Regions from separate parts of the Nakamurella panacisegetis genome, predicted to be linked through region 1. Evidence: riboswitches for the same ligand, from Rfam matches in the RefSeq annotation. Region 1 holds a riboswitch; each other region holds the start of a gene.
What was found. A riboswitch is a leader RNA that binds a small molecule or an ion and turns the genes downstream of it on or off. The one in region 1 is predicted to bind S-adenosylmethionine.
Positions count from the first base shown of each region.

Region 2: another riboswitch for S-adenosylmethionine. It lies ahead of BLS97_RS21080 (metal-dependent hydrolase family protein); the one in region 1 lies ahead of thrC (threonine synthase).
Region 3: another riboswitch for S-adenosylmethionine. It lies ahead of BLS97_RS11765 (LLM class flavin-dependent oxidoreductase); the one in region 1 lies ahead of thrC (threonine synthase).
Region 4: another riboswitch for S-adenosylmethionine. It lies ahead of BLS97_RS11650 (aminotransferase class V-fold PLP-dependent enzyme); the one in region 1 lies ahead of thrC (threonine synthase).

Region 1 is NZ_LT629710.1:213,583-221,123, forward strand. Features, by position in the region: gene BLS97_RS00980 (esterase/lipase family protein) at 1-706, shown strand, start outside; gene rpsT (30S ribosomal protein S20) at 839-1,099, shown strand; gene holA (DNA polymerase III subunit delta) at 1,201-2,139, opposite strand; gene BLS97_RS24100 (peptidylprolyl isomerase) at 2,410-3,108, shown strand; SAM riboswitch class I at 3,157-3,310, shown strand; gene thrC (threonine synthase) at 3,324-4,601, shown strand; gene BLS97_RS01005 (glutamyl-tRNA reductase) at 4,698-5,984, opposite strand; gene hemE (uroporphyrinogen decarboxylase) at 6,213-7,307, shown strand; gene hemG (protoporphyrinogen oxidase) at 7,304-7,541, shown strand, end outside.
Region 2 is NZ_LT629710.1:4,670,004-4,677,544, forward strand. Features, by position in the region: gene BLS97_RS21060 (sensor histidine kinase) at 1-1,558, opposite strand, end outside; gene BLS97_RS21065 (hypothetical protein) at 1,762-2,073, shown strand; gene BLS97_RS21070 (amidase) at 2,070-3,710, shown strand; gene BLS97_RS21075 (hypothetical protein) at 3,787-4,419, opposite strand; SAM riboswitch class IV at 4,563-4,669, shown strand; gene BLS97_RS21080 (metal-dependent hydrolase family protein) at 4,707-5,990, shown strand; gene BLS97_RS21085 (ABC transporter substrate-binding protein) at 6,043-7,541, shown strand, end outside.
Region 3 is NZ_LT629710.1:2,660,456-2,667,996, reverse strand. Features, by position in the region: gene BLS97_RS23510 (amino acid ABC transporter ATP-binding protein) at 1-367, opposite strand, end outside; gene BLS97_RS23505 (amino acid ABC transporter permease) at 364-1,371, opposite strand; gene BLS97_RS24500 (putative leader peptide) at 1,521-1,649, opposite strand; SAM riboswitch class IV at 1,687-1,818, opposite strand; SAM riboswitch class IV at 1,973-2,085, shown strand; gene BLS97_RS11765 (LLM class flavin-dependent oxidoreductase) at 2,148-3,365, shown strand; gene BLS97_RS11760 (NtaA/DmoA family FMN-dependent monooxygenase) at 3,373-4,764, shown strand; gene BLS97_RS11755 (GNAT family N-acetyltransferase) at 4,791-5,507, shown strand; gene BLS97_RS11750 (CbiQ family ECF transporter T component) at 5,560-6,171, opposite strand; gene BLS97_RS11745 (energy-coupling factor ABC transporter ATP-binding protein) at 6,168-6,884, opposite strand; gene BLS97_RS11740 (biotin transporter BioY) at 6,887-7,483, opposite strand.
Region 4 is NZ_LT629710.1:2,642,421-2,649,961, reverse strand. Features, by position in the region: gene BLS97_RS11680 (DEAD/DEAH box helicase) at 1-1,374, shown strand, start outside; gene BLS97_RS11675 (SDR family NAD(P)-dependent oxidoreductase) at 1,394-2,152, opposite strand; gene BLS97_RS11670 (fumarylacetoacetate hydrolase family protein) at 2,514-3,398, shown strand; tRNA gene BLS97_RS11665 (tRNA-Phe) at 3,477-3,553, opposite strand; tRNA gene BLS97_RS11660 (tRNA-Asp) at 3,599-3,675, opposite strand; tRNA gene BLS97_RS11655 (tRNA-Glu) at 3,733-3,805, opposite strand; SAM riboswitch class IV at 4,096-4,210, shown strand; gene BLS97_RS11650 (aminotransferase class V-fold PLP-dependent enzyme) at 4,253-5,689, shown strand; gene BLS97_RS11645 (MDR family MFS transporter) at 5,774-7,541, opposite strand, start outside.

The DNA.
Region 1 (7,541 bases):
GGCGGCCGGCCTGGCCGGGGTGAACGTCGAAGGCTGTCGCAGCAAGGACCGCCCGGTGGTGCTGCTGCACGGCACGTTCTCCACGCTGGCCTCGAATTTCTCGGCCCTCGTTCCGGCCCTGCGGGCCGATGGCCGGTGCGTCTACGGGATCGACTACGGCAACGGCGGCGTGGACTCGATCGAGTCATCGGCCGCCGAGATCGCCGCCTTCGTCGAAACGGTCAGTGCGGACACCGCCGCGACGACGATCGACGTGATCGCCTACTCCCAGGGCGGCCTGGTCCTGCGGACGGCGCTCCGGCGCGACGGGCTGGCCGACCGGGTCAGTACCGCTGTGCTGCTGGCCCCGTCGTGGAACGGCACCACGTCCCCGCTGGCCGGAGCGCTCCCGGCCAGCATCTGTCCGGCGTGCGCGGACCAGATCGCCGGGTCGGCCCTGTTGAAGGAGCTCGATCGAGGCGGTGATCTGGACGGGGCGGTCCGCTACGCGGAGGTCTCGACCACCGGCGACACCGTCGTCACGCCGATTGCGTCGCAGATACCGGCCGGGCCCGCGGACCGAGTCCGGTCGATCGTGGTCGAACGGCAGTGCCCGAATCTGCGGACCGACCACGTGCATCTGCCCGCGGTCCGCGGTGTGATCAACTGGACCCTGGCCGCTCTGGCCACCGGCGGGCGACCGCCGGCCAGGGCCCTGACCTGCTGAGCCCGCTCGGCCCGGGCGACGATTGGAGTTCAGCCGCAACCGGCTGCTAACCTGGATACTCGTGTGCGCTCCGCCGGAGTCACACCAGCAGGACGCACACAATACCTAGAGACGAAACGAAGGCAATCAGGCGTGGCCAACATCAAGTCCCAGATCAAGCGCATCCGCACCAACGAGCAGGCTCGCCTGCGCAACAAGTCCGTGAAGTCGGCGCTGAAGACCGCGATCCGTCGCGTCAAGGCCGCCACCGCTTCCGGCGACAAGTCCGCTGCGCAGACCGAACTGGTCGCCGCGACCCGCAGCCTCGACAAGGCCGTGTCGAAGGGCGTCATCCACGCGAACCAGGCCGCGAACCGCAAGTCCGCGCTGGCCCAGCAGGTCAACGCGCTCTGACGTAGCTGCATCGAAAGGGGCGACGCCGGCAACGGTGTCGCCCCTTTTGGCGTGCCCGGCCGACTTGCCGTGTCCGGGCGACCGGACGGAGAGCGTCGGCGTCAGCGAAGGCGGCGGGCCCTCGACAGGTCCATGACGGCCTTCTCCAACGCGTAGTCGGCGTCGACGGCCAACCCCTTCACCGCGCCGTTCAGGTCGGCCACCACCTCCATCGCCCGGGCCAGACCCGGTTCCGTCCAGTGCCGGGCGGCGGTGCGGGCCCGGTCGATCTTCCACGGCGGCATGCCCAGTTCCCCGGACAGCGCGTACCCGTTGCCCGGGCGGGCGCCGGACACCTTGGCCACCGTCCGGATCCCGTCGGCCAGCGCGTCGGCGACCAGCACCGGCGCCACTCCCACCCCGATCGCCCACCGCAGGGCCTCCAGCGCGCCCGGCACGTCACCGGCCACGGCCAGGTCGGCCACGGCAAATCCACTGACCTCGGCCCGGCCCCGGTGGTACCGGCGGACCGCCGACTCGTCGACCATGCCTCCGGTGTCGGCCACCAACTGGCTCGCGGCCGCGGCCAGTTCTCTCAGGTCCGACCCGATCGCGTCGACGATCGCCGCCACTGCGTCCGGTGTGGTGGTCCCGCCGGCGGACCGGATCTCGTGCCGGACGAATTCGATGCGTTCGGCCGGCTTGGTCAACTTGTTGCACGTCATGACCGCCGCGCCGGCCTTGCGCAACCCGTCGGCGAGCGCCTTGTTCCGCGCTCCGCCGGCGTGCTGGACGACCAGTACGACGCCTTCCACCGGATCGGTGGCGTAGTGGCCCAGCGCGGCCGCGATCTCCTTCGATGACTCGTGGGCCTGGCGGATCACCACCACCCGTGGTTCAGCGAACAGGCTGGGTGCGACCAGGTCGGAGAATTCCATCGGCGTCAGCGCCGTGGCCAGCGCCTCCCGCCGTTCCACGTCCGGATCGGCCCGACGGGCCGCCGTCACCGCTGACATGATCGCCCGGTCGACCAGGAGCGGCTCGTCGCCGAGCACCAACATCAACGGATCGACAACGGTCGCAGTGGGCACAGGTCCATCTTGACAGGGAGTACCGACGGCGACGCGGCCCGAAGGGTCGCCGGCAGCAGTCGGTGATGGTCCAGCCGGACAAGAGTCGCTCGAGAGCCAACCCACAACGACACCCGGACACAAGCACCGACGGCGACGCGGCCCGAAGGGTCGCCGGCAGCAGTCGGTCGGCCCGATAAAGTGGTCGAGCCTGCTGCTGTCCGTGGCCCCCGCTCCCCTCGTCTCCGGTAAGGAACCTCCGTGCGCCCGATTCGTCACGCCGTCGCCGCTGTCCTGTCGCTCCTGTTGGTGACGTCGTGCGCGTCCAACTCCGGCAGCACGTCCAACCGCGCCGTCGCCGCGTCGACGTCCGCGGCGAGCAGCTCGTCCCCGGCCGGAGCGGGGGCGACCTGTTCCTACCCGTCCGACGGCAGTACCCCGGCCAAGGCAGTCACTCCCCCGGCCGCCTCCGAGCCCAACAGCGGCACGGTCGACGCGACCATCAGCCTGACCCAGGGCGAGGTCAAGATCGCGATGAACCGCGCCACGACCCCTTGCACCATCGGCAGTTTCGTTCATCTGGCCACCACCGGCTACTTCGACGACACGAAATGCCACCGGCTCACCACGAGCACGTCCCTGCAGGTCCTGCAGTGCGGGGATCCGACCGGGACCGGAAGCGGCACGCCCGGCTACAGCTTCGCCGACGAGACCAACTCCTCGATGACCTACCCGGCCGGGACGGTGGCCATGGCCAATGCGGGCCCGGACACCAACGGCTCGCAGTTCTTCCTGGTCTATGCGAAGTCGCAGCTGCCGCCGGACTACACGGTGTTCGGCAAGATCACCTCCGGCCTGGACGTGCTGACCAAGATCGCGGCCGCCGGCGTGACCGGCGGAGGCACCGACGGCGCGCCGTCGTCCGCGGTCACCATCACCAAGATCACGGTGCATTCGTGATCGGCGCCCGTCGACTCATGCGGTAGCCTGATCGGACAACTGAATCACCACTCATCCAGAGGGGCAGAGGGATACGGCCCGATGAAGCCCCGGCAACCACTGATGATGATCTCTTTCTCGTTGTAGAGGCCTATGCCTCCGACCGCGAGGCCGATCATCAGCAGGTGCCCCGTCCGTCCCGCTCCGGCGGGAAAGATGAGACGAAAGGCCTCGTCATGACCACTGTCATACCTACGTCCCCCTCCACCGGCACCACCGTCGATCTCGGTCCCGCGGTTGCCCTGTCCTGCCGCGAATGCGGAAACCGCGTCGCCCTCGGGCCGTTCTACGCGTGTACCGAGTGTTTCGGTCCACTCGAGGTCGCCTACGAGTTCACCACCTCGGGCGAAGCGCTCCGCGAACAGATCGAAGCCGGCCCGCAGAACATCTGGCGTTACGCGCCGCTGCTGCCGGTCCCGGCGAACATCGCCGACACCCCGAACATCAACCCGGGCAGCACCAAGCTCGTCCGCGCCGACAACCTGGCCCGCGAGCTGGGCATGAAAACCCTGTGGGTGAAGGACGATTCGGGCAACCCGACGCACTCCTTCAAGGACCGCGTTGTGGCCGTCGCGCTGGCCGCGGCCCGCGAGCTCGGCTTCACCGTGCTGGCCTGCCCGTCCACCGGCAACCTGGCCAATGCCGTGGCCGCGGCCGCCGCGCGGGCCGGAATCCGCAGCGTGGTCTTCGTGCCGTCCAACCTGGAGCAGCAGAAGATCCTCACCACTGCCGCCTACGGCGGAACGCTGATCGCTGTCGAGGGCAACTACGACGACATCAACCGGTTGGCCGGCGAGATCGCCGGTGAGCAGGAGGATTGGGCGTTCGTCAACGTCAACGTCCGCCCGTACTACGCCGAGGGGTCCAAGACCCTGGGCTACGAGGTGGCCGAGCAGCTCGGCTGGCGCCTGCCCCAGCAGGTCGTCGTCCCCATCGCGTCGGGCGCCCAGCTGGTCAAGATCGACAAGGGGTTCCAGGAACTGGTCTCGCTCGGCCTGGTCGACGAGGCCCCGTACAAGGTGTTCGGCGCGCAGGCCACCGGTTGCAACCCGGTGTCGACCGCGTTCAAACAGGGTCACGACTTCATCCAGCCGGTGCGCCCGGACACCATCGCCAAGTCCCTGGCCATCGGCAATCCGGCCGACGGACCGTACGTCCTCGACGTGGTCAACCGCACCGGCGGCGCCATCGAGGACGTCACCGACGAAGAGGTCATCGAGGGCATCAAGCTGCTCGCCCGGACCGAGGGCATCTTCGCCGAGACGGCGGGCGGTGTCACGGTGGCCACGCTGAAGAAGCTGCTGGCCTCCGGCCAGTTGGACCCGAACGAGGAGACAGTGATCTTCAACACCGGGGACGGGCTGAAGACGCTGGACGCCATCGCCCACGTCGTCGGACCGAGCGCCACCATCGCGCCGACCCTGTCGGCGTTCGAGGCCACCGGCCTCGCGTAGACCTCCTCCGGAGCCTCCGCACCGACACGAGAAGCGGCCCGTCTCCATCGGAGACGGGCCGCTTCTGGTGTGGGAGGGTCGCGAAAACGGCCCGGATCAGTGCGGCGCGGGCTGGTCCGGGATCTCGATCCCGAACAGCGTGTGCAAGGCCTGCAGGTAGCCGGCCCCGTCGCCGGTGCGGGCCAGCTCCTTGGCCCGGAGGGTCGGGGTGTGCAGCAGCGACTGCGTGACCCGGTGCATCGCCAGTTCGACCTCGGCCGCGACGTCACTGTCGTACTTGGCCCGGAGCCGGACCATCTCCTTCTCCACGGCCAGCGAGACGTGCTGCCGCAGAGCGATGACGGCCGGGTCGAGGGTGCGGATGGCCTGGTCGTCCTCGAACCGGGCCACCGCGGCGATCACCACGTCCTGGGCGTCCGCGATCGCCTCGCGATGTTCGGGGGCGGCACCGTCGGCCACGCTGTGCAGGTCGACGACCCGCACGCCGGGCAGGGCCCGTACCCCTTCCGACACGTCCGGCCGCAGGGCCAGGTCGACCACCGGCAGCGGGGTGTCGCGGAGGGCGAGGGCTGCGGTCACGGTCTCCACGTCGAGCACATTGCCGGTGGTGCCGCTGCAGGCGACCACCAGGTCGGCCTTGGCGACGGCGTCGGCGAACTGCCCGGCGTGGACGACCTCGGCGTGGTGCGTGGCGGCGAAGGTGTCGGCGCGCCCGCTCGGTGAGAACACCTGCAGGCGGGTGCAGCCGCGGGCGCGGAGAGCGGTGGCCACCACCCGGGCGTAGGCACCGGTGCCGATGATCAAACAGGTGGCGGTGGCCAGCGATGTGGATTCGTCGGAACCGGGTTCGGCCAGTCCGGCGGTGGCGATGTCGATCGCGACCGACGCGACCGACCGCCCGGCCGACCCGAGCCCGGTGCGGGATGCGACCTGCTTGGCCGTGCGCGCGGCGGACTGGAACAGCGAGTGCAGCACCGGGGTGGTGGTCCGGGCCGCGTGGGCGGCCGTCAGGGCGCGGGACACCTGGCCGGAGATCTCGGCCTCGCCGACCACCATGGAATCGAGTCCGGAGGCCACGGTGAACAGGTGTGCAGCCACCGGCGCACCCACCCTGACCTTGAGCAGGGCAGCCGCCTCGGCCTCGTCGATCTGGGCGACCTCGGCGATGCGGTGGGTGACGGCGTCGATGGCATCGTGGAACCGGTCGGCGTCCAGGTAGATCTCCAGGCGGTTGCAGGTGGCAAGCACCACCGCGCCCCTGATCGATCCGTCCTGGGTCGACAGCTCGCGCAACGCCTGGCTCAGCGAGTCGGTGCTGGCCGAGAGCCGCTCCAACGCCTTGAGCTCGAGGTCGTGGTGGCTGGCACCGAGAACCATGAGCATTTGACTATTCTACCGCTCTGACCAGGCACTTCCGGGACAGGCGACACTCACTGACCGGCACCCCCATCCAGTCGCCTCCACCACCGGGTACCCCGCGTGACGTGCGCCGTCAGCCATCGCCCGTGCGTTCGGGAGACATGAATCACCAAGGGTCGGCTAACCCGCCGCTTCGCGCACCGTGATGCGCGACCGGCCCACTCCCGCCGTGGTGGGACGATGGGTCTCATCATGACGACGCACGCACCCGCCACCGAACCGACGTTCGCGGCCCTTCCCGCCGACCACCCCCTGACCGACGGCCGGACGGGCCGGTCGCCGCTGCTGACCGCTTACCGGGGTGAGCCGACCACCGGCCACCCGGTGTGGTTCATGCGGCAGGCTGGTCGTTCGCTGCCGGAATACCTCGAGGTGCGCCGGGGCATCGACATGCTGCAGGCCTGTCTGACGCCTGACCTGGCCGCCGAGATCACGCTGCAGCCGGTCCGCCGTCATCGGGTCGACGCGGCCGTCCTGTTCAGCGACATCGTCGTACCCCTGAAGCTGGCCGGGATCGGCGTCGAGATCGTGCCCGGCACCGGTCCGGTCATCGACCACCCGATCCGCACCGCCGCCGACGTCGCTGCTCTCCCGGAGCTCGACCCGGCCGCCCTGCAGCCCGTCATCCAGGCGGCCGCCAACTGCGTTCAGGAACTGGGCGCCACGCCGCTGATCGGATTCGCCGGCGCACCGTTCACCCTGGCTTCCTACCTGGTCGAGGGCGGCCCCAGCCGGGAACACTTGCGCACCAAGGCCCTGATGCACGCCGATCCGGAGACCTGGCACGCCCTGGCCGCTTGGGTCGGCCGCATCACCGGTGCCTTCCTGCGGGCCCAGATCCTGGCCGGAGCCTCCGCCGTGCAGCTGTTCGACTCCTGGGCCGGGGGGCTGTCCTTGGCCGACTACCAGCGCTTCGTCGCCGAGCACTCCGCGGCGGTGCTCGCTTCGGTCTCCGATCTTCCGGTCCCCCGGGTGCACTTCGGCGTGAACACCGGGGAGCTGCTGGTCGCCATGCGCGACACCGGCGCCACCGTCATGGGAGTCGACCACCGGGTGCCCCTGGATGTCGCGAACGAGCGGCTGGGCGGCCGCACCCCGTTGCAGGGCAACATCGACCCGGCCCTGCTGTTCGCCGGTGACGACGCGCTGCAGGCGGCAACGCTCGACTGCCTGCGAGCCGGCCGGGCGGCCCCCGGGCACGTGGTCAACCTCGGCCACGGCGTGCCGCCGGACACCGATCCGGAGGTGCTGACCCGGCTGGTCGCGTTCATCCACGACCAGCCGTGACCGGCCGCCACAGCCTCGAGTTCTTCGCCGCCACCTCCGGCCCGGCCCGACCGGGGACCGCGCAGCCGTTGATGGCCGAGCCGACCGGGCTCGAGCCGACCTCGGTCGTCGTCATCGGCGGCGGTATCGCCGGGCTGGTGACGGCCTGGGAGGTGGCGCGCGCCGGGCGGGCGGTGACCTTGTTCGAGGCCACCTCGTCGGTCGGCGGGTGCATCGCCCGGCACCGGGTGGCCG
Region 2 (7,541 bases), 560 kb from region 1:
CGGCCCCGGTGCCGTCCGGGGAGCCGGGCCCGACGGTGACCGATCCGGCGTGCCGGTGGACCACCTGGCCGACGAGCCCGAGCCCCAGCCCGTGGCCGTGCAGGGCGCCGTCGTCGTCCTTGGTCGACCAGCCGCGACGGAAGGCCCGCTCCGCGTCCTGCTCGTCCAGCCCCGGTCCGTTGTCCGTCACCCGGAGGAACAGCCCGTCCGATTCGGGATCGGTACGCCGGACGGTGACCTGGACCAGCGGATGAGCCGGCCGGGATCGTCCGAGCGCCTCCAGGGCGTTGTCGATCAGGTTGCCCAGCAGGGTGACCACCTCCCGCACGTCGAGGCCGGCGTCGGCCAGGGCGTCGGGATCGAGCGCCGAATCCGCGGTCACCTCGAAGCCGATCCCGAGCTCACCGGCCACCTGCGCCTTGCCGAGCAGGACGGCCGCGACCACCGGCTCGGCGATCGTCGCCACCACCTGGTCCGTCATCTGCTGGGCGAGCCGGAGTTCCTGGGTGGCGAAGGCCACCGCTTCCTCCGATCGACCCAGCTCGACCAGTGTGATCACCGCGTGGAGGCGGTTGGCCGACTCGTGCGACTGCGACTTCAGGGCCTCGGTCAGATCGCGCGCGGTGCCCAACTGGCTGGTCAGCTCGGTCAGCTCGGTGTGGTCCCGCAGCGTGACCACCCGCCCGTGGGCGCGGGCCGGCAGCGCGCTGAGCACCAGGACGCGGCCGCCGGCGAGGTGGACGGCGTCCACCAGCGGCTCGGAGCCCGCCATCGCGGTGACCACCTCGGCCGGCAGACCGAGTTCGGTCAGGCGCTTTCCGACCGGGTCGCCCTCGAGGCCGAGCAACCGCGAGGCCTCCGCGTTGATCAATCGGACACGGCCGCTGTCGGTGTCGAGCAGGATGAGGCCTTCGCGAACCGAGTGCAGGACGGCGTCGTAGTAGCTGTGCATCAGGGCCAGTTCCTCGGCCCCCAGACCACGGGTCTGGCGCTGCAGCCGCCGCCCGATCAGGGCGGTCCCGATCAACGCCAGCACGAGCAGCGCGCCCCCGACGGCGGCGATGATGCCCACCCGCGAAGCGATCTCGGGCCCGAGGGCGTCGATCCTGACCCCGATGGCGACCAGCGCGACCACCGGGCCGGATCCAGAGCGAATGGGCACCACCGCGCGCACCGACGGTCCGAGGGTGCCGGTGTAGGTCTCCACCACGGTCCCGCCGGCCAGGGCCGGCCCGATCGTGCCGATGTAGTGCTTGCCGATCTCGCTCGGATCGGGGTGGGTGAACCTGATGCCGGCCGGACTCATGATCGTGATGAAGTCGACTCCGGTGTCGCGGCGGATCCTCTCGGCGTAGGGCTGCAGCGTGGTCGTCGGATCGGCTGTCGCGATCTGGTCGGCCACCCACCCGGTTCCAGCGACCGCTTCGGCGATCGCGAGGTCGCGGCGCCCGGCCTGGTCCGTGACGTCCGACCGGGCCTGCAGAACGGCCACCGTGACCGCGAGCGCGCAGGCGATCAGGACCAGGGAGACCTGCAGCAGCAACAGCTGCCGGGCCATCCCTCGGATGGGTCGGTTCGTGGTGGATCGTGTGAACAGGATCACAACATCGTAATCCCCGGACGTGCGGTCCAGGTCGGGGTCATCCGCGGTCCCCTGGGTAACACGTCGTCATCGCCGTGCCATTCCGGCGACACACGAGCGGCGTTGGCTCTCGATCAGTCGGCGGCCGCCGACGAGAACCGTACGAGCCGGGAGAGCACATGGCAGTTGACGTTTCGTCGCTGACGGTCGACCAGTTGAACACCTTCATCACCACGCGGTTGATCATGTCCGGGATCGACCTCTCACAGCTGCCGACGGTCGCCGACCCGGTGACCGGAGCTCCGACCCAGGCCCAGGCGCTGGCCTCGTTGCGGTCGTTCGTCCTGGCCACCCCGGAGGCCATCAACACCTGGCGCCCGAGCGCAACGGCGGTCGCCGGGGTCGACCCGTTGGCCCTGAGCCAGGAAGCCTCTCCCCCGCTGGAGTACCCATCGATCACCCAGGCCTGGACCGGACTGGTCGGCCGATGAGCGACCGCACCGTCAACCGCCGGATCTTCCTGTCCCGTTCGGCCACGGTGGCGGCCGGGGCCGCGGCTCTGACCGCACTGCCGACCCTCACCGGCGGTGCCGTCGCCGGCGCCACCACCCCGGCCGCGGCGGCCGCCCGACCGTCCAGCCGGCCGACCGTGCCCGACATCACCGTCCGGGCCGCGGCCCGCAAGGACCCCACCGAGGCCACGCTGGCCGAGGCGGTGGTGCTGCTCCGCACCCGGAAGCTGACCGCCACTGCGCTGGTCGACGCGCACCTGGACCGGATCACCAAGTTCGAATCGGTCTACCAGGCCTTCAACGCCGTGACCGCGGATGCGGCCAGGGCCAGGGCGGCGGCGGTCGACCGGGGACACGTGCGAGGCCTGCTGGCCGGCGTGCCGCTGACCATCAAGGACAACTACTACACGGCCGGGATCCCCACCACCGCAAACTCTTTCATCTTCCAGGACTTCGTGCCGCCCTACGACGCCACGTCGGTGGCCCGGCTCACGGGGGCGGGCGCGATCGTGATCGGGAAGGGACAGATGGGCCCCCTGGCCACCACCAGGGCGACCCAGCCCAACGGCGTCATCACCACGGTGAATGCCTGGACCCCCGGCGATCCGTCGGTCGATCCCGGCGGTTCGTCGACGGGACCGGCCTGCTCGGTGGCCGGGCGGATGGCCTGCTCCTCGATCGGGACGCAGACCGGCGGCAGCATCGTGCTGCCCTCGAACCAGCAGAACCTCACCGGTCTCAAGCCGACGATGGGCCGCACGTCGATCTACGGCGTCATCCCCCTGTCGTACACGCGCGACCATTCCGGTCCACTGGCCCGCGACGTGCTCGACGCGGCCGTCATGCTGAGCGTGATGGCCGGCCCGGACCGCAACGATCCGCGCACCCTCGGCCTGCCCGCCGTGCCCGATCTGGTGGCGTCGGCGCTGCCGGTCCGTCGCGGCGGCAAGGTGGTGATGCGTCGCAGCACCCGCATCGGTGTGCCGGCCGATTTCCTCACCGGCGTCACCGACCCGGTGAAGAAGCTGCGCACCGATTTCCTGAACACCATGGCCAAGATCCCCGGGGCGAAGCTGGTGGACGTCACCTACCCGAACGACTGGGCCCTGCTCACCGGCACCTTCAATGCGATCCGGCTCAGCGAACGCACGGAGCCGTTCCTGCCCTACCTGCAGAAGGACCTGACGCTGTTCGGAGTGTCGTTGTTGTCCTGGCTGCAGGGCATCTTCCTGTCCGGCGACGAGTGGATCACCGGCCAGCGGGCGAAGAACCACCTGATCCGCGAGGTGCTCGACGGGGTCATGAGCAAGTGCGACGTGCTGCTGCAGACCAGCGTCGTCCCGTTCGACATCCTCGGCCTGCCGGAGATCGGCTTCCCGATCGGCTTCCAGGCGCTCGGCGCGAACCCCACGGTGCCGGTCGGCGGCATCCTGGGCGCCGGACCCTACGAGGAGGACCGGCTGATCGAGGTGGTGGCCGCGTACCAGGCCAGCACCGACTGGCACCTGCGGCGTCCGGCCGATCCGGTGCTCCCGGCCATCACGCCGAAGGTCAGGGCGGCCGTCACCGCCGGAACGCGCCTGACCCCGGAGTACGTGGCCGCCAACGGCGCCTGATCGCGAGGCGGCGGTGCCCGGAAGGGCACCGCCGCCCGGTTCGGTTGCCGCCTCGGTGCATCCGGCTCGGTACGGCTCAGTACGGCCGAGTCAGGCCGATCGGAGCCGGGCGGTCGGGCGACGACGGCGGTTCCTCATCGGCCCGGTAGTTGTCCTCGAACTCCTGCCGTTCCTCGATCTTCTTCTTGATGCGGCCAAGGCCCGGTAGCGCGCCGAGCATCTCGTTCAGTTCCTTCGACACGTCGAGCAGGTCGCGGAGATCCGGGGCCACCGTGCCGAGGGTGTCCAGGATCGGGACGATGTCCTGCCGCATCTTCTCGGCCAGGTCGGGCAGCGTGTCGACCAACTGCACGATCGCGTCCACCTCGACCGGGCTGGTCGTGTCGGCCAGCCGGGCCAACATCGGCTCCAGGCGGGCCAGCACGGGCTGGTAGCCGTCCAGGAGCGGTGTGATCCGGTCGGTCAGCACATCGGCCCGTCCGACCACGGTCTCTACCCGGGACACCACGGTCTCGGTCCGGATGACCACGCCGGCCGCGCGCCGATTGGTCGTCTCGACCTCGTCCATGAGGGCGGCCACCCGAACCATGATCATCTCCACCTCACCGACGATGGTCACCAACCGCGGCACCAGGCCGATCGCGGTCTCGATGGCGCCGTAGCCCCGGCCGGCCAGCTTGAGCAGATCGTTCGGTCCTGGAATTCGCATGCCCGGCAGTTACCCAATCGCCGGTCGATTCACCATCGGTTCAGCCGTTCCTGCCGCCGGGCCGTCCGTTCGACGGCCGCGTGATGTGGTTCACCGCCTCCGGTGTTGGTCGGAGCCGGTCGGGCGTGACTATGCTCGAACGAGCTCAAGAGTGTCAGCGTCAAGATCCGGCTCGCTGACCGGCAACCCTTCTCCGCGATGGGGTGCCCCGGAGATAGAGCCGGCCGGCTTGTCCGGCAATTCGCGGCTCTGCTCCCAGGGCCTTCTTCGCCCGAGAGGACAGCTCCGTGTCGATCCCGCCGCCGGCCCGGCCGACCGTCGACTTCACCGTGCGCCAGGCCTTCGTCATGGACGAATCCGGCGACTTCGGGCCGCCGACCGACCTGCAGGTGACGGGCGGCCGGATCGCCGCGATCGGTCCGGATCTGCCCCGCAATTCGCTCGACGTGGACCTGAGCGGATGCTGGCTGATGCCGGGTGTGGTCGACGCCCACCTGCACGCGGTCACACACAGCTTCGACGGCTGGGAACAGCTCAACACCCCGTACAGCTACCGGATCACCGAGACCCTCGACGCGCTACGGCGCACCCTGGCGGCCGGCGTGACGTTCGTCCGCGACGCGGGCGGTCTGGACGCCGGGGTTCGCGACGCTGTCGCCGCCGGCCTCTCCGAGGCACCGGAACTGCAGGTCAGCGTCGTGCCGCTGAGCCGGACCGGCGGCCACGGCGACGGTTTCCTGGCCGGCGTCGGGCGACCGTACCCGGTTGACGGGATGCTGCCGGACTACCCGGGACGGCCCCCGCACGTCGCCGACGGGGTGGACGAGGTGCGACGCGTGGTGCGCACCATCCTGCGCAGCGGGGCCGACTGGATCAAGATCATGGCCACCGGCGGCGTGATGTCGGCCGGGGCCGGGGAGTTCCCGGCCGAATTCACCGGCGAGGAGCTGACCACGGCGATCGTCGAGGCGGACCGCCGGGGCAAGCCGGCGATGGTGCACGCCCTTGGCGGTCCGGCCATCGGGCAGGCCCTTCGCGCCGGAGCCCGTTCGATCGAGCACGGACTCTGGCTCACCGAGGCCGACGCCGACCTGATGGCCTCCACCGGGGCCACCCTGGTCCCGACACTCGGGATCTACGCCCACCTGGCCGAACTCGCGGCCACCCCGGGCGCGCTCCCCGCGGCCACCGCCGACCGAGCCCGCGCCGCCGGAGTCGCGTTGGGCGATGCGGTCCGGATCGCGCGGGCGGCCGGCGTTCCGATCGCCCTCGGCACCGATTTCGCCCATCGTGACCACCACGGGCACAACCTCACCGAGATAGCGCATCTCGTCGCGGCCGGCCTCACCGTGGCCGAGGCGCTGGTGGCCGCCACCTCGGCCGGAGCCGATCTGTGCGGGGTGGGCCACCTCACCGGGCGGCTGCGGGTCGGGTACCGCTTCGACGCCGTCGTCCTGGACGCCGATCCCAGCGACCCGGAGACCTTCCGCTCGCCGGAGTCGGTCGGCGGCGTCTTCGCGGCCGGTCGTCCGGTGCGCCCCCACCCGCGGTGGCCCATGTCCCGATGTTGATCGCACCCGCCGCATGCGCCCCCTCACGAGCACTCCAGGAAAGTTGAACCCCATGTCCCAGAACATCTCCCGTCGTCAGCTACTGAGATTCGGCGCCGGCAGTGCCGGCCTGATGATCATCACCCCGATCATCGCCGCCTGCTCGACCCCGAGCACACCCATCGCTGCGTCGTCGACGCCGAGCACATCCACCGCCGGCGGGTCGGCCGGGTCGTCAGGTGCCTCGTCCGCACCCGGCTCGGCGACGGCGACGGCGACGGCCGCGACCGGCGGCGGCTCGGGCACCCTGAAGTACGCCCGCACCACCGGCCCGACCAGCCTGGACCCGCACAACACGATCGCCTCCGGCGACGTCTACACGCTCAACCAGATCTTCGAGCCGCTGTACGTCACCGACGTGAAGGGTGAGCTGAAGCCGCATCTGGCCACCGGGCACACCGTCTCGGCCGACGGGAAGACCTACACGTTCACCCTGCGCAAGGGGGTCACCTTCTCCGACGGCTCCCCCCTGACCGCGAAGGATGTCGTCTACTCGCTGCTGCGCTCGCGTGACTTCCCGAAGTCGCCGCTCGGGTTCCTGGACAGCGCGATCAAGACCGTCACGGCCAAGGACGATCTCACGGTCGTGGTCGTCCTGAAACAGCCGTGGGCACCGCTGATCTCCGACATCTCGGCGTTCTCCAACTCCATCGTCCCGGACAAGTTGCAGGGCAAGACGGCAGCCGCCTTCTTCCAGGCCCCGATCGGAACCGGCCCGTTCACGCTGACCTCCTGGACCAAGGGCGGCACCGTGGTGCTGGCGCGCAACACCAGGTACTGGCAGTCCGGGCTGCCGTATCTGGACGGGGTGGAGTTCAGCATCGTCAGCGACGACAACCAGCTGGTGCAGCAGTTGCAGGGCTCGCAGGTCGACGTCATCGATTCGGTGCCGCCGGCGAACGTCGCCGACATCAAGTCCAACTCGGCCCTGACGCTGATCAACGCGCCGCAGTGGTCGGTCGACCTGTTGCTGTTCAACGAGAAGGTCGCCCACTTCGCGGACCGGCACGTGCGGCGGGCCATCTCCCACCTGGTCAACCGCAAGCAGATCTCGCAGGCCGCCACCTTCGGGACCGCCCAGCCGGCCGACTCGTTCTTCCCGCCCAGCATGCAGTACTACGACGGCACGGTCACCGTGGCCGGTTACGACGTGGACGCGGCCAAGGCCGAGATCGCACAGTCCAAGTTCGCCCAGGGATTCAGCACCGAGATCCTGGTCCCGTCCTCGGACCAGGCCTGGAACCAGACGGCGCAGATCCTCCAGGAGGCGCTCAAGGCCATCAACATCACGGTCAAGATCCGGTCGATCGAGACGGCCGCGTACAAGAAGGCGTTCTTCGGTTTCGACTACGAGATCGCCATCAACAACGCGATCAACGACATCAGCGACCCGGACGAGATGGCCTCGTTCCAGATCGACGACGTCAACGGCGGATCCACCTCGTTCTGGACCGGCTACCACAACCCGGCCGCCATCAAGCTGGTCACGCAGGCCGAGGCGGAGCTCGACGA
Region 3 (7,541 bases), 2.4 Mb from region 1:
GCACGGTCAGATGCGGGAAGAGGTTGAAGTTCTGGAACACGAAACCGATCTTGGCCCGCTGCTTCAGGATGGCTCGCTCGGGCAGTTCCTTCAGGCGCTGCCCGTGGCGCTTCACCCCGATCGGTTCACCGTGCACGGCGACGTACCCGACGTCGAGCCGCTCCAGATGGTTGATCGCGCGGAGCAAGGTCGACTTGCCCGAACCGGACGGGCCGAGGATGACCGTGACGGTCCCCTTGGCGATCGCCAGATCGATGCCGTCCAACACCTGATTGGCGCCGTACGCCTTGTGCGCGTTGACGATCTCGACCACCGGTGGATGTTCGGTGACGGCCGTTGCATTCAGCACAGCGTCGGCCCGCGTCACTGGGTCACGCCGAATCGGGAGGCGTCGGACGAATCGCGGAATCGGGCCCGCAGGTCGGTCACGCTCTTTCGGGCCTTCTGCAGCGGCGTCAGCGGCATGGTGCGGAGGGCACCCTTGGAGTAGGCCCGTTCCACGTAGTACTGCACGACCGACAGGACCGTGGTCAGGACGAGATACCAGACGGTGGCCACCATCAGCAGCGGGATGATGTCCTCCGGGTAGGTACTCCCCATGGTCTCGACCTGCCCGAACAGATCGAGCAGGGACACGTAGAACACGATCGAGGTGCCCTTGATCAGACCGATCAGCTGATTGACATAGGACGGCACGATGGTGCGCAGGGCCTGCGGGAGTTGGACGCGCCGGAAGGTCCGCCCCTTGGACATACCGAGCGCGGTGGCTGCCTCGAGCTGTCCCTGGTCCACCGAGAGCAGCCCCGACCGGACTACCTCGGCCGCGTAGGCCGCTTCGTTCAGACTGAGCCCGATGACCGCGATCGCCATGTAGGAGAACAGCTTCGACTCGTCGACGGAGAAGAACGCCGGCCCGAACGGGACACCGAACGACAACCGCGGATAGAGCGCGCTGAAGTTGTACACGAAGATCAACACGACGATCAGCGGAATGGATCGGAACACCCAGATGTACAGCCAGGACAGGCCGGACAGCAGCGGATTCCTCGACGATCGCCCGACGGCCAGGATGATGCCGCCGATCAGCCCGAGGACGGCACTGTAGGCGGCCACCTGCAGGGTGACCACCAGCCCGTCGAGGATGACCGGCCGGAGGAACCAGTAGCGGAAGCGGGACCACTGGTAGAACGGGTTGGTGATGAGCCCGTGACCGAACTGGGCGAAGATCACCACGACAACGGCGATGGCGATCCACCGGCCCGGATGGCGCAGCGGAATCACTCGCTGCAGAGCCGTTTTCGGTCTCGCAGCTGACGTGGCGAGCGTCGGCGGGGCGCTCGTCACATTCTTTTCGAGCGGAGTGGTGGACAAGAGATATCTCCATCAATGGCGTCGACGGCAGCAATGATCGCTGGGACGTCGATCGAAAGGACTGAACGGTTGCACAAATCGCCCTGGCGCGCTGATGGCGCAGGACTGCGGTTTGTGGGGTGCCGCCGTGGGTACGGACGGCCTGTCGGTCAGGCCTTACAGAGCGCGCTGGAGACCCGCTGGAGATCGACGTGACGACGTGAGACGCCCAACAGTGACCGCAACCGCGCCACGACGTGGGCGATTGCCGCAAGACCGGTACTGGCCTGGGCTTTCATGTTGATCGTCTCGTCCGTTCGTCCGGCCACAGCAGTGGCCCCACGCTTGCGGGGCTCGGGGTCGAGCACCGCCTGGTCGTCATCCGGAGCACCCCACCGTGTTCGGCACTTGATGTGCACCGAGGGTTGCCGCCCAGCGAGCCGGAGCTTGTCGCTGAATCTCATGACCGTGGAACGAAGCTAACACCGGGAAGCACGCCGGTCAACTCGCGAATGGTCGCCCCCGCGCAGCCATTTCCCCTGAAGCGATTAACGGTCGGGAACGCCGGCCGGCGGTCGGGCCCTCGAACTGGGCATTTTTCGCGGTGTTATGTTGTTCGGCAGGTAATGAGTGTCAGCGTGCAGCCCTGGCTTGCTGGCCGGCAACCCTCCTTCGCGGCGGGGTGCTCCAGGTGACGACCTGGTGATCGCCGATCGGCGGTCGCAAGCGCGAGTCGGCCCGCCGGCCGCCTCCTGACAAGCCCGAACCCATCCCATCCCCCTTGTGAAGGTCTACTCATGTCATCACCTCTCCATCTGGCCATCGCCCTCGAGGGAGCCGGATGGCATCCGGCTGCCTGGCGTGAACCGTCGGCCCGTCCGGCTGACCTGTTCGGAGCCGACTACTGGCTCGATCTGGTCGCTCTGGCCGAGCGTGGTCTGGCCGACTTCCTCACCATCGAGGACTCTTTCTCCCTGGATGCCACCGGCCTGTCGACCGACGAGGACGACACCAATCAGGTCCGCGGTCGGCTGGATGCCGTGTTGATCGCGGACCGGGTGGCCCCGACGACACGACACATCGGCCTGGTGCCGACGGTGCTGGCCACACACACCGAGCCGTTCCACATCTCCAAGGCCATCGCCACCCTCGACCACGTCAGTACCGGCCGAGGGGGCGTGCGGGTGCAGGTATCGGCCCGAGCGGCCGAGGCCGCGCACGTCGGCCGCCGGCAGCTCCCCCTGATCACCCAGGAGAACTATTTCGAACCGGCGGCCCAGCAGGCTCTCTCGGTTCTGCTCGACGAGGCGACGGACTTCGTCGAGGTGATCCGCCGGCTGTGGGACAGCTGGGAGGACAACGCCGAGATCCGTGACGTCACCACCGGACGGTTCATCGACCGCGACAAGATCCACTACATCGATTTCCAGGGTCAGTTCTTCTCGGTCAAGGGACCGTCGATCGTGCCGCGCCCGCCTCAGGGCCAACCGCTGGTGACCGCGTTGGCCCACTCACCGATCGTCTACCGGTTCGCCGCCCGCAGCGCCGATGTCGTCTTCGTCACCCCGGCCGACACCCAGAGCGCGCGCCGGATCCTGGACGAGGTCCGGACGGAGCTCAGGGGCGTCGGCCGCCCGGAGGGCGAACTAGCCGTCTACGCCGATGTCGTGGTCTTCCTGGATTCGCCGACCGAGACCGGCGAGGCGAGAAGAGCTCGATTGGACGCCCTCTCGGGTGCGCCCTACGTTTCCGACGCGTACATCTTCGCCGGTTCGGCCGGTGATTTAGCGGATCTGCTCCTGGCCTGGCAGTCGATCGGCTACACCGGCTTCCGGCTGCGTCCCGGAACTCTCCCGGACGACCTGACCGCCATCACCGAGGACCTGGTTCCCGAACTCCAGTCTCGTGGCGCCTTCCGCACCGAGTACGAATCCGACACCCTCCGCGGGCTGCTGGGTCTGGGCCGCCCGACAAACCGCTACGCCGTTCCGGCTCCGATCACAGGAAGGGTCTGAATCCACGATGACCAAGCCCCGCAAGCAGATCCATCTCGCCGCACACTTCCCGGGCGTGAACAACACCACGGTGTGGAGTGACCCACGATCGGGTAGCCACATCGAATTCGAGTCGTTCCGCCGGTTCGCACAGATCGCCGAGCGGGCAAGATTCGACTTCATCTTTCTGGCCGAGGGCCTGCGACTGCGCGAGCAGAACGGGAAGATCTATGACCTCGACGTCGTCGGTCGCCCGGACACGTTCGGCATCCTCACCGCCCTGGCTGCCGTCACCGACCACATCGGCCTCACCGGCACCATCAACTCCACCTTCAACGAGCCGTACGACGTGGCGCGGCAGTTCGCCAGCCTGGACCACCTGTCCAACGGCCGGGCGGCCTGGAACGTGGTCACCTCCTGGGACGCCTTCACCGGCGAGAACTTCCGCCGTGGCGGGTTTCTGGCCCAGGAGCAGCGGTACGAGCGGGCCCAGCGGTTCCTGAACGCCACCGTCGAGCTGTTCGACTCTTGGGTGGGTGATGAGATCCTTGCCGACAAGGTCTCGGGTCAATTCCTCACCCACGGCCACCCGGGCGGATTCTCCGTGCGCGACAACCACTTCGATATCCACGGCAATTTCAACGTGCCGCGCAGTCCGCAGGGCCGGCCAGTCATCTTCCAGGCCGGCGATTCCGACGCCGGCCGGGAGTTCGCCGCCGAGTCCGCGGACGCCATCTTCACTCGGCACGGCACCCTGGGGGCCGGGCAGGCGTTCTACGCGGACATCAAGGGTCGGCTGGCCAAGTTCAATCGGCGTCACGAGGAGCTGCTGGTGCTACCCGCGGCGACCTTCATCCTGGGCGACACCGATGCCGAGGCCCAGGAGTACGCCGCGCAGGTTCGTCGACAGCAGGTCAGCGGACAGACGGCCATCAAGTTCGCCGAGCAGCTCTGGAACCGCGACCTGAGCGCCTACGACCCCGACGGCCCGCTGCCCGAGGTCGACCCCTTGGTCGGCGAGAACACCATCGCCAAGGGGCGAGCCAGCGTCCGCATGAACGCCGACCCAATCGCAGTGGCCCACGAGTGGCGCGAACTCGCAGTGGCCAAGGCCCTTTCGCTCCGGGACGTCGTGGTCGAGAAGACCGCCCGGCAGAACTTCATCGGAACCCCGGCGACCGTGGCCGCCGCCATCGACCAGTACGTCCAGGCGGACGCCAGCGACGGGTTCATTCTGGTCCCGCACATCACCCCGGACGGGCTGAGCGAATTCGCCGACAAAGTCGTCCCGATCCTGCAGGAACGCGGGGTGTTCCGCACTGACTACGCCGGGTCTACCCTTCGTGAGCACCTCGGTCTGGCCGCTCGGACGCCCCGGGCGCGGGTCTCTGCAGAGTCTGAGGCAGCATCGTGGGCGTGACTGCGGATCTGACTGCTCATCCTGGCCTGGACGATCTCCTGGCCCGACAAGACCCGAGTATCGGCGATCCGATACTGGACAACGCGGTCTGGGCCGCTCTCACCGGACCGCAGGCCCGCTTCGCGGAGCGCCGGGGCCTGGCCAGCCGGTATGACCCCGACGTGTCGGTGTTCGTTGCTCTGGCCGACCCGGCGAACCCGCAGGCCTGGGCCGATGCGGCGCAACTGATCGGGCCGGGCGAGAGCTTCGCGCTGGCCGGGTCCGCGGCCACCGTCCCGGCCGGATGGACCTGGATGTCGGTCGGCGGCGGCGTCCAACTGGTGGACGTGGCGCTGGAGAAGGGACCTGATCCCGAGACATCGTTCCTGGGGCCCGAGGACGTTCCGGAGATGCTCGCCCTGGTGGCGCGCAACCGTCCCGGCCCGTTCCGGCCACGCACCATCGAACTGGGCACCTACCTGGGGATCCGCCGCGGCGGGGAGTTGATCGCGATGGCCGGTGAGCGGTTGCACCCGCCGGGTTGGACCGAGATCAGCGCCGTGTGCACGGATCCGGCCTACCGCGGGCAGGGGCTCGGCACACGACTCGTCCGGGCCGTGGCCCACGGCATCGCCGAACGCGGTGACCGCCCGTTCATGCATGCCGCGGCGAGCAACACCAACGCGATCCGCCTGTACGAGTCGATCGGATTTCGGCTTCGCCGGGTGACCGATTTCCTGTCCGTGACGGTGCCGGAAGCCTGACCGGCGGGCGGGTTACAGCCGGGCCGACCAGCGCACGGTCGCCCGGGAGTGATCAGTCGTCCCCGATGCCCCGGGCGATCAGCGCGTCACCGGTCTGCCGCGCCCGGGCCACCACCCGGATGACCGTGGGCGTCAACAGGGCCCGCGGATCCCGCTGCACGCCACGGGCGATGGCCGCGGCGCGGGTCTGGCTCGCGATCAACAGGATCTCCGGCACGCTGCGGATCATCAGGGCGAAGGCCAGGCCGATCCGCTCCGGGTCGACGCCGAATCGGCGCAACGGGCGCAGTCCGCCGGCGATGGCGTCCAGCATCCCGTCGAGCGGCGTGGTCGCGGTCAACACCGTCGCGGCCAGCGCCAGAGTGAGCAGGTCCAGGCTCAGCTCGACCGCGTTCCGCCAGTCGTCCTGCCACAGGTGATAGGCGGCCAACAGCGCCGCGGCCACCAGGACCGGCAACAAGGACCGGAGGGCCCGACCGACCCCGATCCGCGCGGAGGCGGCAACGGCGAGCATCGCGAGGAATCCGCCCGTTGCGGCGACCGGACCGGTCAACAGCACGGTGGCCACCCCGACCCCGAGCAGACCGGCCAGCTTCGGCCCCGCCGCCCAGCGGTGCAGCGGCGTGCTTCCCGGCCGGTAGAGCCCGAGCAGCGCGCCGCTCACGCCGGGTCCTGCACCGGGATGCCCTCCACCGACCGGATGTAGGACTCCACCGCCGGCCCGGCGTCCCCGTCGAACACCACCCGGCCGTCGGCCACCACGAGCACCCGATCACACCGGCGGGCCAGATCGAGGTCGTGGGTCAGCAGGATCAGTTGCTGGGGCAACGAGAACAGCAGATCGCCGATCATGCGGGTGTTGCCCAGATCGAGCAACGTGGTGGGTTCGTCGGCCACCAGGATCGCTGGGTCGGTGGCCAGCACCCCGGCCATGGCCAGCAATTGGCGTTGCCCACCGGAGAGGGTGTGGACACTGCGATGGGCCAGGGCGGCCAAGCCGTACCGGTCGAGCACGGCCAGAGCGGCGCGTTGCCGTTCCGAGCGGCGACTGTGACTGCGCCGCAGGGACAGTTGCACGTCCTCGACCACGGTCGGCATCACCAACTGCGCCGCCGGGTCGGTGAAGACGAAGCCGACTCGGCGCCGGACGGCGGCGGCATCCCGGGAGGTGCTGAGCCCGTCCACCGCGACCGTGCCACGAGTCGGTTCCACCAGGGAGTTGATCAGGCGAGCCAGGGTGGACTTGCCCGATCCGTTCGCCCCGATCACGCCGATCCGGTGCTCGCTGAGCACCAAGGATGTCCGTCGCAGGATCTCGAGGTCACCGTCCTCGATCGGGACGGTCACCTCGACGTCGACGAACTCGATGCGCGGCATAGTCAACGGCGCTTTCGCAGCAGGTCGGGAAATGCGCGGTGCACGGCCGTCGCGACCAGGGCCATCAGCACGTTCTTCAGGATGTCGCCGACCCAGAAGACCCGGTCGACGTCGAAAGCGGCCCCGAACGAGAGGTGCGCCCGCCACATCAGGCCGAGCACACCGAAGGTGTGGATGAAGACCGCGCTGCCGACCAGGCCGGCCAGGAACACCAGCGGTACGCTGCGCGCGGCGGAACGACGCGGCAACCGTTCGACGATGAGGCCGCACAACGCCGCGGCCAGCGGAAAGGCGACCAGGTAGCCGACGGTGGGGCCGCTGAACACGCTGAGCCCGGATCGGCCGCCGGAGAACACCGGGAGCCCGGCCGCGCCGACGGCCAGGTACAGCAGCACGGCCAGGAACCCTCTCCGGGCGCCGAGCACCGCGCCGGTGAGCAATACACCGAACGTCTGCAAGGTGATCGGCACCAGAGCACTCACGTTGATCGCCGGCATGAGCGCGCAGCCGGCGATCAGTGCGGCGAAGACCGCGACCAGGGCGAGATCGGTCGTGGCGGACCGGGAATGGGGCTCGGTGGCGGTACGGGCTTCGGCCATGGTGTCATTGCTCCTGGATGTGCGACCTGACTTGAACGGTGTTCAGGTTAGCTGGTCG
Region 4 (7,541 bases), 2.4 Mb from region 1:
GTACTGCTCACCGACGACGTCGGCACGGGCAAGACGTTGACCGCCTGGCTCGGCCTGCTGGCCGTCGCGCGCGAGCGCGGGGCGCGCAACGTACTCGTCCTGGTCGACCGGCCCAAGCAGATCACCATCCCGCACTGGAGACGCACCATCCTGGCCGCCGGGACCGACGGCTTGCGGGTGCTGATCTGTTCGCCCGACGAATTGGGCCGGCTTCTGGTGCGGGGGCGGCCCCGGTGGACGATGGACATCGTCATCGCTGACGAATCCCACCTCTACCGCAACGTGGAAACCCAGCGGGTGCAACGTTTCCGGCGCGTCACCCGATTCACCGACCCGCACCACAAGGCCCCGTTCGTCATCCACCTGACGGCCACGCCGGCCAACCATCCGGCCGAGCTGACCTATCTGGCGCCGCTGCTGGCCCAGGTGCACGGCGAGCCGGTGGCCCGCTGGACCGACTTCGGCAACCGCCTGCTCGAGGCCGAACTGCCGTTGGCCCGGGCCTATGGCAAGTGGACCTGGAACGACCGGGCCGGGGCCGACGGCGGGATCCGGGCGCAGGGGTCGGCGACGGTGCGTGGTTGGCTGGCCGACGCCCGCCCCCCGTTGACCCTGCATCGCCCGGCGCCGTGGGGTCCCGCCCCGCTGGAACTGCTCCCGGTGCAGCTCAGTCCGGACGAGACCCTGGCCTACCGGACCGCGTGGACCCAGTTCCAGCGGGCACTGGCCGATCTGGCTGCCGACCGTGAGGTGATGGCCCGGCCGGCCCGGCGGACCGCTTCCGGTCGCGCCGCCGTGTTGCGGTTGCGGCAGAAGGCGTCTCTGTTGCGGGTGGCTTCCACCGCACAGTGGGCCACCGCCGTGGTCAAGGCCGGGCGGCAGGCCGTCATCTCCTGCGAGTTCATCTCGGCCGCCGCCGAGCCCATCGCCGAGAACCTCGAGGCCGCAGGCATTCCCGTGGCCCGGCTGTACGGCACGCAGGATCTCGAGGAGCAGCGGTTGCGGTTCCAGCGCGGCGGCGCGCCGGTGGTCGTGTTCACCCCTTCCACCTCCCTGTCCCTGCACGCGGGCGAGCTACTGCCCGGCGGCCCCGCCAGCCCGGCCACCCGGGAAGGCCTGATGCACAACGTGCGGTATTCCGGCCTGCAGGGCCGCCAGATCCTCGGCCGGTCACATCGCGACGGTCAGGTCTGCCCGTGGTGGCTCGGGTACGCCGAAGGCACGGTCGAGGAGACCATCGCCCAGATCATGATCGGACGGTTCTTCGCCGCGGACCACACCGCCGGCGCGGACAGTGCGGCGCTGGGCGAGGTGGCGGCGGCCCTTGGGGTCTCGTGGCTCCCGACATCGGCCCTGGAGTCGGCCGGGGAATGACACCCGGGCGGGTCGACTCCTACGTCCGGGGCCGCAGCCGGAGCCCGGACATCCCGCCGTCGACCGCCAGGTCCGCCCCGGTGGTGGAGCCGGCGGCCGGGGACGCCAGGTAGACCACCGCCGCGGCCACCTCGCTCGCGGCGACCAGGCGCCCGTGCGGCTGGCGGGCGGCCAAAGCGGCCAGCTCAGCGGCCGGATCGGGTGCCGACCGGAGCAGCCCCTGGATCCACGGTGTGTCGGCGGTGCCTGGGTTGACCGCATTCACCCGGACGCCATCGGCCATGCCGTCGGCGGCCATGGCGCGGGTCAGAGCCGACACCGCGCCCTTGCTCGCGCTGTAGACGGCACGTTGCGGCAGGCCGGCGGTGGCCGCGACCGACGAGGTGTTCACCACGGCGGCGTGTTCCGAGGCCCGAAGGTGCGGCCACGCAGCGCGCGAGACCCGGGCGGTACCCACCACGTTCACGTCGAGCACGCGGTGCCACTCCTCGTCGGTGCTGTCCTGCACGGCCCCCTGCGCACCCATGCCGGCGTTGTTCACCAGCAGATCCAGGCCGCCCAGCTGCTCCACGGCCGCTGCAACGGCCGAGCGCACGGAAGGATCGTCCGTCACGTCGGCCCGCACGTAGCCCCACCCGTCCGGCAGATCGGCCGGTCGTTCCGATCGGTCCAGTACCACGACCTGCGCACCCTCGACCGAGAAGGCTTGCGCCACCGCGAATCCGATGCCCGATGCGCCACCGGTGATCAATGCCCGCAACCCGTTCAACTGCCCCATCTGGAGACCCTTCCTTCATTCATGCGCCCGCCACCCGGGTCCGACTCAGGAGCACCAACCGACGGAGAGCTCGCGTGGAGATCCAGCTCGATGCGGCCGGAGTCACCGCCGTCAGATCGCCCGGTCGCCACACCCGTCACCGTGCAGGCCCACATCATCGACGGTTGTCCGGCGGTGGATGCATCCGGGGTCGCGGGGCCGTTTCGTCCGGTTCCCGCGCGCTGGTTGCTACTGTCCTCGGCCAGGAGCACCGCCGGCCGCGACGGCCACCCGGTCGGTTTGACGCGATCGGCGGCCCAGGGCCCAGCACGACGTCGTCCGCGAGAAGCAGGTGGGACCGATCCCCCGGAAAGGTTGATCAATGGAGATCATCAGATACGTTGCCGAGTCGAAGGTTCACGTCGGAATCCGGTCCGAGGACGGAACGGTCAGGCGGCTGGCCGCGCGGTCGCTGGCCGAGTTGCTCCGGCTGCCGTTCCCGGTCCTGAGGGCCCTGGTCGAGACCGGAGGGGTGGTCGAGACGGCCGACCTCCGGATGTTGCCGCCCGTCGACGGGCTGACCGAGGTGTGGGCCAGCGGCGTCACCTACCGCCGGTCGAGCATGGCCCGTCAGGAGGAGAGCGTCGTCGCCGACGTGTACGCCCGGGTGTATGAGGCCGACCGTCCGGAGCTGTTCTTCAAGAGCGTCCCGTGGCGAGTGGTCGGTCACGACGAACCGATCGGCGTCCGTCCCGATTCGGAGATCAACGTGCCCGAGGCCGAGCTCGCCGTGGTGGTCAATGCTGCGGGCGAGATCGTCGGCGCCACCATCTGCGACGACGTCTCCTCCCGCTCGATCGAGGGTGAGAATCCGCTGTATCTCCCCCAGGCCAAGGTCTATTCCGGATCGTGTGCGATCGGCCCGGGGATCCGGCCGATCTGGGAGATCGAGGATCTGCAGAGCCTGAACATCCAGGTCCGGGTCGAGCGGTCCGGGGAGACCGCATGGGCCGGCTCGACCAACACCGACATGCTCAACCGCACCCCGGCCGACCTGGTCGGATTCCTGCGGCGTCACGCCTCCTTCCCGGACGGCGTCGTGCTTTCCACCGGAACCGGCCTGGTGCCCGAGATGGATTTCGACCTGCAATCGGGCGATACCGTCGTCATCGAGATCGAATCCGTCGGCGTCCTGTCCAATCCGGTGATCCCGGCGACCACCGACGAGTTCGCCTGGCTGACACCGGATCCCGCGCGCGCCCCGTAGCTGTGCTCGCCGCGCGTCCCGCCCGGCCCCCAAACAAGAAGATCCCCGCTCGGCCAACCGGCCGAACGGGGATCACTGTGGTGGCCAGGGCCGGGATCGAACCGGCGACCTTCCACTTTTCAGGCGGACGCTCGTACCGACTGAGCTACCTGGCCTCAAACAACAGGCCGGACCCAGGAGACCTGAGCCCGGCCGATGCTTGGCGACCCCGACGGGACTTGAACCCGCGACCTCCGCCGTGACAGGGCGGCGCGCTAACCAACTGCGCTACGGGGCCTTGATGAATCAAGACCAACTGCATACATCTACCCAGACCTTAGTCTGCATTTCTGCGTACCCCCAACGGGATTCGAACCCGTGCTGCCGCCGTGAAAGGGCGGAGTCCTAGGCCGCTAGACGATGGGGGCCTAGACGTCGTCACCGGGGAGAAGTACTACCTGACCTCACCGGCTTCAACGGCTGTCCGTTGGGAGCTACGGAAGCATACGACATCATCGGACCCACCTCCAAAACGATGCCGAGACCTGCCGGCGGCCTCTCGCACCATTGTCCTGACCTGCATGGATGGCACAACACCGAAGCCCCTGACCGGAGTTGGGCCGTTCCGGCGTTACCCAGGTCACACCGGGCAGCGGTGGCGGCCGCCCGGCCGCGGGGCTTTCGCGATCCCCGACGGCTTGCTACCCTTCACCTCGAAGGTCATGAGTGCCAGCGGATAGCTCCGGCTTGCTGGCCGGCAACCCTCCTACCGCGGTGGGGTGCCCCGGATGAAGACCTGGCTTGGTGCGAGGTGCATCAGGCAAGCGCGGACCACCCGGCTCGGCCGGGAGTCCAAGGATTCCTGAGGATCTTTGATGACCGCTGTTCTCGACCGTCCCGACTGGCTCTCCGCGACCGCGCCCACCCACCCGGTGCGTTGGTCCGCCGAAGCCCCGATCGCTCCGCGCCCCGGTGTCCGCCACCCGCACGCTCCCGGACTGGAGATCGTCGGGGCCCACGCCCAGGTGCCATTGGCCGGCGGTGGATTCGTGGAGTACGCGAACCTGGATCACGGTGCCTCGGCTCCGGCCCTGCGCGTCGTCCGCGACACCGTCGACGCCCTGTTGGAGCGTTACGCCAGCGTGCACCGCGGCGCCGGCTGGCACTCGAAGGTCTGCACCGCCCTGTACGAGGGAGCCCGCCGCCCGATCCGCGACTTCGTCGGCGGCCGCAGCGACGACGCCGTGATCTTCACCAAGCACACCACCGACTCCTTCAACCTGCTGGCCCACTGCCTGCCGGCTCGCACCACGGTCGTCGTCTTCGAGACCGAGCACCACGCGGCGCTGCTGCCGTGGGAGGACCGCGACGGCATCAACGTGGTGCGGCTGGCCGCGCCGGCCTCACCGGGCGAGGCGGTGTCGGCGGTTGATCACGCGCTGCGCACCCGGCCGGCCGGTCCGGCCCTGCTGGTGGTTACCGGCGCCTCCAACGTCACCGGCGAGATCTGGCCGGTGACGGCCCTGGCCGCGGTGGCCCGCGCCCGCGGCGCCCGGGTGGCCCTGGATGCCGCGCAGTTGGCTCCGCACCGCCCGTTCTCCATCCGGGAACTGGGGGTCGACTACGTCGCCCTGTCCGGACACAAGCTGTACGCCCCGTACGGGTCTGGCGCGCTGATCGGCCGGGCCGATTGGCTGGAGCTGGCCCCTCCCTACCTGGTCGGCGGGGGCGCCACGGCGACGGTCACCGACGAGGAGACCACCTTCAAGCCGGTGCCCGACCGTCACGAGGCCGGTTCCCCGAACGTCCCCGGCGCCGTCGCCCTGGCCACGGCCTGCCACGCGCTGGCCGCGGCCGACCGGGAAGGCCTGGCCGCGTCCGAGCAGGCGCTGACCGAGCGGCTGCGGGACGGTCTGCTCGACATCCCTGGCGTCACCGTGCATTCGTTGTTCGGCGATCAGGTCCAGACGATCGGAGTGGTCACGTTCACCGTCGCCGGCCAGAACTCGGCCGTCGTCGCCGCTGCCCTGTCGGCCGAGCACGGTATCGGCGTCCGGGACGGCGCGTTCTGCGCACAGCCGTTCGTTCGTCGGTTGCTCGGCGCGGCCGGGTGCGATGTCCAGGACGGCACCGGCCACGCCATCCGCGCCTCGGTCGGGCTGGGCAGCACCACCGAGCACGTCGACCGCCTGGTCGACGCGGTGGAATCCATCGCCTCGCGCGGTCCGCGGCGCCGGTACGTCGTGGTCGACGGCCGGCCCACCCCGGCCGTCGACGACCGCGAACTGCCCGTCATCGCCCCCTGGCAATAGCCGTCACCGGTTGCGGACGCAGCCGCGCACGACGAAGGGCCCGGCGGATGACCGCCGGGCCCTTCGATTCGTTCTGCGAAAGGATCAGACTTCGTGCTTGCCGTGGTCCGGAGCGGCCGCCGTCCCGTCGGGCCGGATATCGGACCCGGCGACCAGGTCGGCCACCGCGACGTGCTCGCCGCCGGCCTCAGGTGAATGGGCCGGCGCATGCTCTCGGGCCTCTTCGCGAGCCGCCGCGGCCTCTTCGGTGCGTTCGGCGGCAACACCCATCGGCGCGGTGACCTGCTGCTCCGAGGCCGGCAGGGTCTCGGCGGCCATGCTGGCCTGTTCCATCTGCGTCTCCTGCAGCGCCGACATGGTGCGCAGCGGGGTCTGCTTGATCATGATCACCAGCGCGAAGGCCACCAGCATGCAGATCGCGCCGCACACGTAGACGACGTGCGTGGAGTTGACGAACCCGACCTGGTACGGGTGAGCGACCACCTGGTCGATCTTGGACAGGAACGATGAATCGATCTTGAGCTGCTGTCCGAGGGAACCGAGGTAGGCCTCCACGTTCTGACCGGCCTTCGCCGCAGCCTTGCCGGCCGCCTGCAGAAATGACGGCTCCGTGACGGAGACCTTCAGCGCCTTCGCCGTGTTGTCACCGAGGGTGTTGAACAGCAGCGACAGGAAGATTCCCACACCGAGCGTGCCGCCGAGCTGGCGGAAGAACGTGGCCGAGGAGGTGGCCACCCCGATGTCCCGGGCCGGGACCGCGTTCTGGACGGCGATCAGCAGGGTTTGCATGCACAGCCCGAGGCCGAGGCCGATCAACAGGAAGTACACGTCGAGCTGGAAGAACCCGGTCTGCACCTTGATGGTCAGCAGCAGGACGAAGGCGACGGTCAGGATGGCGGTGCCGATCACCGGGAAGATCTTGTACTTGCCGGTGCGGGAGGTGAGCTGACCGGACACGATGGAGCCGGCCATCAGACCCACCATCAGCGGCAACAGCAGCAGGCCGGACCCGGTGGGGGTGGCCCCCTTCACCAGCTGCAGGTACAGCGGCAGCATGGAGATCGCGCCGAACATACCGACGCCGACCAGGACGTTGACGCCCAGGCCGAGGCTGAACGTCGCCTGCTTGAACAGGCGCATCGGGATCAACGCCTCGTCCTTCATCCGGAGTTCGATCAGGATGAACGCGATGATGCCGACGACCGCGACGGCGATCAGGCCCAGGATGCGACCGGACCCCCAACCCCATTCGCTGCCCTGTTCGGCCACGATCAGGATCGGGACGATGCCGACGACCAGGGCCAGTGCACCCCACCAGTCGATCCGGTGGTCACGGCGAACGTGCGGGATGTGCAGCACCTTCCACACCACGACGAGGGCCACGAAGCCGATCGGGACGTTGACCAGGAAGACCCAGCGCCAGCCGGCGATCCCCAGGATGCTGGTCGCTCCGGCGAAGAATCCGCCGACCAACGGGCCGATCACCGACGAGGTGCCGAAGACGGCCAGGAAGTAGCCCTGGTACTTGGCCCGTTCCCGCGGCGAGACGATGTCGGCCAGCACCGCGAAGGCCATGGAGAACAGACCGCCGGCGCCCAGACCCTGGAAGGCGCGGAACGCGGCCAGCATCGGCATCGACGTGGCGAACGAACTGGCGGCGGATCCGATGATGAACAGGGTGATGGCCGTCAGGAACAGCGGCCGGCGTCCGTAGATGTCCGACAGCTTGCCGTAGAGCGGCGTCGTCACGGTCGAGGTGATCAGGTAGGCGGTGGTGACCCAGGCCTGGATGTTCAGGCCGTGCAGGTCGTCACCGATGGTGCGGATAGCGGTGGAGACGATCGTCTGGTCG